Linked DNA regions of Accumulibacter sp.. The protein of the gene in region 1 interacts with the protein of each later gene in a pairwise test. Links are inferred from orthologs where the notes say so. Each region holds a gene or a part of one and is shown on either strand. Other genes may lie near its edges.

Evidence for each region.
Region 2: the proteins of V5B60_RS04895 (region 1) and V5B60_RS00880 interact in binary tests that used the Escherichia coli proteins (3 or more experiments, as listed by UniProt). The link is inferred for Accumulibacter sp. from one-to-one orthologs.

What each region holds. Positions count from the first base shown.
Region 1 is NZ_JAZKUG010000001.1:1,126,835-1,130,009, reverse strand. What follows is about bases 34-2,889. They hold V5B60_RS04895 (cytochrome c oxidase subunit I), read left to right. Parts: upstream 34-603; coding sequence 604-2,175; downstream 2,176-2,889. Other genes in these bases: V5B60_RS04890 (SCO family protein), read left to right, coding at 2,242-2,874; V5B60_RS04900 (cytochrome c oxidase subunit II), read left to right, coding at 34-583. Outside these bases: more of V5B60_RS04900, read left to right, coding at 1-33; cyoE (heme o synthase), read left to right, coding at 2,973-3,175. UniProt on the Escherichia coli protein: Cytochrome bo(3) ubiquinol oxidase is the terminal enzyme in the aerobic respiratory chain of E.coli that predominates when cells are grown at high aeration.
Region 2 is NZ_JAZKUG010000001.1:192,913-196,151, reverse strand. Bases 131-3,050 are described here. They hold V5B60_RS00880 (pyridoxal phosphate-dependent aminotransferase), read left to right. Parts: upstream 131-971; coding sequence 972-2,129; downstream 2,130-3,050. Other genes in these bases: V5B60_RS00870 (M16 family metallopeptidase), read right to left, coding at 2,987-3,050; mscL (large conductance mechanosensitive channel protein MscL), read left to right, coding at 2,474-2,920; V5B60_RS00885 (extracellular catalytic domain type 2 short-chain-length polyhydroxyalkanoate depolymerase), read right to left, coding at 131-794. Outside these bases: more of V5B60_RS00885, read right to left, coding at 1-130; more of V5B60_RS00870, read right to left, coding at 3,051-3,239. UniProt on the Escherichia coli protein: Shows aminotransferase activity with methionine and histidine as substrates, and to a lesser extent also with phenylalanine.

The DNA.
Region 1 (3,175 bases):
CACGGTCATCGGCATCCTCTTTGCGCTGATGACGGCCTATTTCATCTGGCGCTATCGACGGGTTCCAAGCGGACCACAGGTGGGCAGCGCGCCGAAGCTCTCGCCCGCGGCGGCGGTCGGCTGGGTGGTCATCCCGGCCTTCGTCTTCCTTGCCGACGACCTCTTCCTCGCTGCCAACGGCTGGGTGCTGTGGAACAAGTACCGCGACGTGCCGGCGGATCGTCTCGAGATCCACCTCGAGTCGGGGATGTACAGCTGGGACTACACTTATCCGAACGGCGTGCAGACGCAGAACGAGCTGATCGTTCCCGCCGGCAAGCCGATCCTGCTGCGCATGACGAGTCGCGACACGCTGCACAGCCATTTCATACCGGACTTCCGGGTGAAGGAGGACTCGATGCCGGGCCGCACGACCTTTCTCTGGTTCCTGCCGCGAGAGGCCGGCAAGGAACACATCGTGACCTGCGCCGAATACTGTGGTGTCATGCACTCGTACATGGCTGGTCGAGTGATCGTGAAGACGCCGGAAGAGTTCAAGCAATGGTATGAAGCGGGCGGGGCTGCTGCCAAGAAGAGTAGTTGAGTGACGGGAGGAAGTTGGACATGAACCTGAAGGAATGGATCTTCACCACCGACCACAAGCGCGTGGGCGTGCTTTATCTGATCGGCTCCATGGCTGCTTTCATCGTTGCCGGCATCATGGCGATGTTGATGCGGATCGAGTTGTCGACACTGGGGCCGACGATCACCAGCAATCCGTCGAGCTACAACGTCTGGCTCTACGCGCACGGTGCGGTGATGATCCTTGGCTTCCAGATTCCGGCGTTGACCGGATTCTTCGCCAACTATTGCATTCCGCTGATGATCGGGGCCAAGGATGTCGCGTTTCCCCGCGTCAATGCCCTGTCGGTGTGGTTGTTCTACGTCGGCATCATTCTCGCACTGCTAACCTTCTTCATCCCGGATCCGCCGGACGTCATGTGGACCGGCTATCCGCCCTACTCGACGATCACCGCCGGCAACACCGCGCTCTATTCCTTCACGGTGCTGATTCTCGGCTTCGCGTCGATCATCGGTGGCGTCAACTTCCTGACCACCATCGCCTACATGCGCGCACCGGGGCTGACCTGGAACAAGCTCAACATCTTCGTCTGGTGCACCCTCGGTGCCTTCGTTCTGCAGCTCATCTTCGTTCCCGTTCTGGGGACGGCGGTGACGCTGATCAGCATGGACAAATATCTTGGAACAGCCTTCTTCGACCCGACGCGCGGTGGCGACGTCCTCACTTACCAGAACCTCTTCTGGTTCTATTCGCACCCGGCTGTCTACGTCATCTTCCTGCCCTTCTTTGGCGTCCTGTTCGAGATCGTCGCCACCTTCGCCAAGAACCGGGTGTTCAACTACCACGCGGTGGTCTATGGCGGCATCGGCGGCATCATCCTGCTGTCAGGCGTCGTATGGGTCCACCACCTGTACGTGTCCGGCATGATCGACTGGATCCGCATCGGCCAGATGGTCACCACGCTGATGATCTCGGTGCCTGTCGGCCTGATGCTGATCGGCCTGGTGGGAACGCTGTACAAGGGGTCGATCACCTTCGAGACGCCGATGCTCTACGCGCTGGGCGTGCTGTTCCTCTTCCTGATCGGCGGCCTGACCGGGATCCCTCTGGCGCTGCCCTCGCTGACGCTGCACCTGTCCGAAACCTACTACGTGGTCGGACACTTCCACTACGTCATGGCGGTTGCCGGAACCTTCTCGATCTTCGCCGGCGTCTATTACTGGTTTCCCAAGATCACCGGCCGCATGTACAACGAGTTCTGGGGCAAACTGGGTTTCTGGATCACCTTTGTCGGTACCAACATCGTCTTCTGGACGATGATGGACATCGGCGTCAAGGGAATGCCACGTCGCTACTATGACTATTCGCACTTTTCGCAGTTCGAGCATGCGCATCAGCTGATGACCCTTGGTGCAGCCATTGTTGGTGTCGGCTTTGCCATCGCCCTGGTGAACTGGATCGTCGGTGCCATGAAGGGCCCTCCGGCCGGCGATAATCCATGGCAGTCGATGTCGCTCGAATGGACAACGGTGTCGCCGCCGCCGCATGGCAACTGGCCGTCGCCGCCGAGCGTCAGCGCGGAATGGACGCCGTACGCCTACGACAGGCGCTGACTTGCGCGCGTGGATCGGGCGCCTGCGGGCGCCCTTTTTCTTGCCATCGTCGCCGGGTCGCCCGGGATGAGCAGGCGCTTCTGGTTGGCCATCGCGGCAGCCGGGTTCCTCCTCGTGCTGCTTGCTGCGAGCCTCATCTGGCGGGCACTGGTGGTCGAGCGCGCGGCGTCCCTGGACCCGACGCAGATGCGTCTGCAGTCAGCCACGTTGCTCGATGACGATCGGCCGCTGCCCGCCTTCGAACTCGTTCGTGAAGGCGGCCACTTTGCCAACCGCGATCTCATCGGTCGGTGGACGCTGCTGTTCTTTGGCTACACCTTTTGCCCGGACATCTGTCCGACCGCCCTCGCCCTGCTGAAGGAGCTCAAGAGCAGGCTTAGCGAACGGGCGCTGCTCGTGCCGCAGGTACTCATGGTTTCGGTGGATCCGCGTGATGACCCGCAGACGCTGCGTCGCTACACGGGCACCTTCGATCCGGATTTCATTGGCGCCACTGCTGACGACGCCGGATTGGCGCCTCTGGTGCAGCATCTCGGCGTCTACTATTTGCGACACGACAAGGACGGAAAGACGGACTACGCGGTGGACCATTCGGCGGCGATCTACCTGATCGATCCGCGCGGGCGGCTGAAGGCCGTTTTTCCGGCACCGCAGAGCTTGCCGGTGATGTTGCAGGATTACCTGGCACTGGTGCCGTGAAGGCGGGTAAGGAAGTGCCGAGGATCAGGCCGAGATGCTGCTCGGCGCCAGCGCGCCAACGACGCGAATGATTGACCATCTCGATTGCATGAAAGCCCATGAAAGCCACGACCTTTTTCCGCTTGCAACCGACTCTTCGCCGTCTGGGCGCCTTCGTCGCTCTGACCAAGCCGCGTGTGGTTTCGCTGATCGTGTTTTGTGCCGTCATCGGCATGTTCCTGGCCTCGCCGGGGCCAGTGCCGATGCCGGTGCTGGTCTTCGCGACGGTCGGTATCGCTTTCGTCGCCGGTGCCGCAGCGGC
Region 2 (3,239 bases), 930 kb from region 1 along the record:
TGAAAGGCGACATGGACGCGGCAGGGGGATTCCCGGCAGGCGGCCGGAACGTAGAGATAGGCTTCGTCGGCGAGACCGGAGTCGATCGCCGGACCGGCTGCGAAGGGGCGCTGGTCGAACGCCAGCATCTCGCCACGATCGTCGGCCGCCGGGGGCTGCAACGGGCCGAGCATGTGGCCGAGCATTTCCCCGGCTGGATCGAGGTCGCCGCAGCGGTTGATGAAGGGCGATGCCGTGCTGCCGCAGCCGGCGGCTTGCGGGTCAGCGACCGAAATCATCGCGTGTGCTGCCTCGGGCACGCGCACGAAACGGATCGCCGCTGGCGGCAGCCACTCGCCGTAAAAGGCGGCGAGTCGGTCGACGACCGCGCTTGTCACCTTGTCGTCCTGGCCGCCGGAAAGCAGCCACACCCGGTCATCGCGCAGATGATCCAGCGGGTCGATTCGTCCGCCGCGTGCGTGTGCCTCGGCGCGGGCGCGCAGCTCGCCGACCGGCGGCAGCGGCGCCCACCAGGAAGGTGACATGCAGCGCGTCAGCGCCCGCCAGATGGAATCGTCAGCGCAATCGTAGGGGCCGCCGGCGAGGACACCGGCGCCGCGCACCAGGCGCGAATGCGCCACCTGGAACTGGACCGCCATGTAGCCGCCGGAAGAAATCCCCGACACGGTCAGTTGCGACAGATCTGCCGCCAGTGCCGGCAGGGGTGGTGCGGCGAGGCCGCTGCGGACACTGGCGACGACGGCGAGGACGAGCAAGGCAGCGAAGCCGCGCCACGAGCCGGGGTGCGTTTTCATCGAGCTGATTTCCTGGAAGAGTGGCGCAAGCGGCAGCGGCCATGCTAGCAGATTCTGCCTGGGGCCGGGCTCGCCGCTGCCCCGGCAGTGGGGTCGATCGGCCAGCCTTGTTGCCGGGCTGGCGCACCTTTACACTGTGCCCTCGCTCACTCTCGGCCGCGCCGGGCGCGGATCGCCATGCCGAATTCTGCCGTTGCCGTGGACTCGAAACTGCCACGAGTCGGGACCACGATCTTCACCGTCATGTCGCGGCTTGCCGCCGATTGCGGCGCGATCAACCTGTCGCAGGGTTTCCCGGATTTCCAGGCCGACGAAGCGCTCTTCGATGCAACCAGCCGCGCGATGCGCGCCGGCCGAAACCAGTATCCGCCGATGGCCGGCATCGTCGAACTGCGTACGGCAATCGCCGGCAAGGTGCGCACGCTCTACGGCACCGATTACGATGTCGAGGACGAGATCACCGTCACCGCTGGCGCGACCCAGGCGATCTTCACGGCCATTGCCGCCTTCGTGCGCGCCGGCGACGAGGTCGTCGTCCTCGATCCGGTCTATGACAGTTACGTGCCGGCGATCGAGACGGTCGGCGGCCTGGCGGTTTTCGCCAGCCTGCGCTTTCCTGACTACCGGCCGGACTGGGATCAGGTCCGCTCGCTGCTCGGGCCACGGACGCGGATGATCATCATCAACTCGCCGCACAACCCGACCGGCAGCCTGCTGCGTGGCGAAGACCTCGATCGGCTCGCCGAACTGACGCGCGGCAGCGACATCGTCGTCCTCGCCGATGAGGTGTATGAGCACATCGTCTTCGATGGGCGCCAGCACGCGAGCGTCGCCATGCACGGCGAACTCGCCGCGCGCAGCATCGTCGTCTCGTCATTCGGCAAGACCTACCACATCACCGGCTGGAAGGTCGGCTACGTCCTCGCCGCGCGGGAACTGATGGCCGAGTTTCGCAAGGTGCATCAGTTCAACGTGTTCACGGTCAATGCGCCGTGCCAGTTCGGCATCGCCGAGTACATGCAGGATGCGTCGCGCCACCTCGGGCTGGCGCGCTTCTATCAGGCGAAACGCGACTTCTTCCGCGAGCAACTGGCGGCCTCACGCTTCGAGCTGCTGCCCTGTCACGGAACCTACTTCCAGCTCGCCCGCTACGCGGCGATTTCCGACCTTCCGGACGGTGAGTTCGCCTGCTGGCTGACGCGCGAGGCCGGGGTCGCGGCGATCCCGGTTTCGGTCTTCCGCCACGACGGTGCCGATGACCGCGTCGTCCGCTTCTGCTTCGCCAAGCAGGAGGCGACGCTCGCCGCCGCCGGCGAGCGGCTGCGCCGCCTGTAGCGATTGCGATTGCAGGCGGCAGCCAGCGCCTGGATTCGGTGACGGTATACTAAATGCATCGATGCGGCACGTTGGTTGCTGCCGTTGAGCGGCGACGGTAACTTCCCGTAAATTCTCCGGGGACAATCTTTCCGGGACAGTATAGTATGCGCGCCGAACCGGCCACTCGGCGCATTGCGACGAGCGATCGATCGAGTCGGCAGGAGGCGTCGCGGCGAAAGACTGTTTGTCCATCTCGGATCGCTCTGTCTGCCGCTTGGTGATTCGAGGTCACAGCGCGGCCGCGCTGCGGTTCGTCTTCTTGCTGTCCCCAAACCGTACCAAGCCCGAAGAAAGGAGATGCGATGAGCATGCTGCAGGAGTTCAAGGAATTCGCCATGAAGGGCAACGTCATGGATCTCGCCGTCGGCGTGATCATTGGCGGTGCTTTTGGCAAGATTGTCGATTCGGTGGTTGGCGACCTGATCATGCCTTTCATCGCCTGGATCATGGGGGGCAGGCTCGATTTTTCGGGCATGTTCCTGGTTCTTGGCAAGGTGCCGGAAGGCACGGCGATGACGCTCGACGCGCTGCGCAGGGCACAGGTCCCGGTTTTCGCCTACGGCAACTTCGTCACCATCCTGGTCAACTTCATCATCCTCGCATTCATCATCTTCATCATGATCAAGCAGATGAACCGCCTCAAGCGGACGGAGCCCGAACCCGCAGCGGCGCCGGCACCGGCGGCCGCCCCCGAGACGCCCGAGGATGTGCTGCTCCTGCGCGAGATCCGCGACAGCCTCAAGAAGTAGGCACGCGTTCCCGCCGGGCTCGTTCGCCGCTGCCGCGAGCGAGTCGGTTGCGCTGGGGCTCAGTTCTCACTTGCCGAGGCCTTTGCTGGCGTCACCGGCGAGCACCAGGGTCATCCGCTCGGGATCGATGTACTTGCGGAATGCGGCGCTGGCCTGTTCGGCGCTCACCGCCATGATCCGGGTTTCGAAGGCCTGCGAATCGCGCCAGTCGCGGCCGAGATCGAGCAGCGATGTCCAGCGCGAGGCGATCGTCGAGTCCTGCGAGCGCGCGACCGCGCTGGCCTCGACGATGCCCTTGCGGGCGGCAGCCACTTCAGCC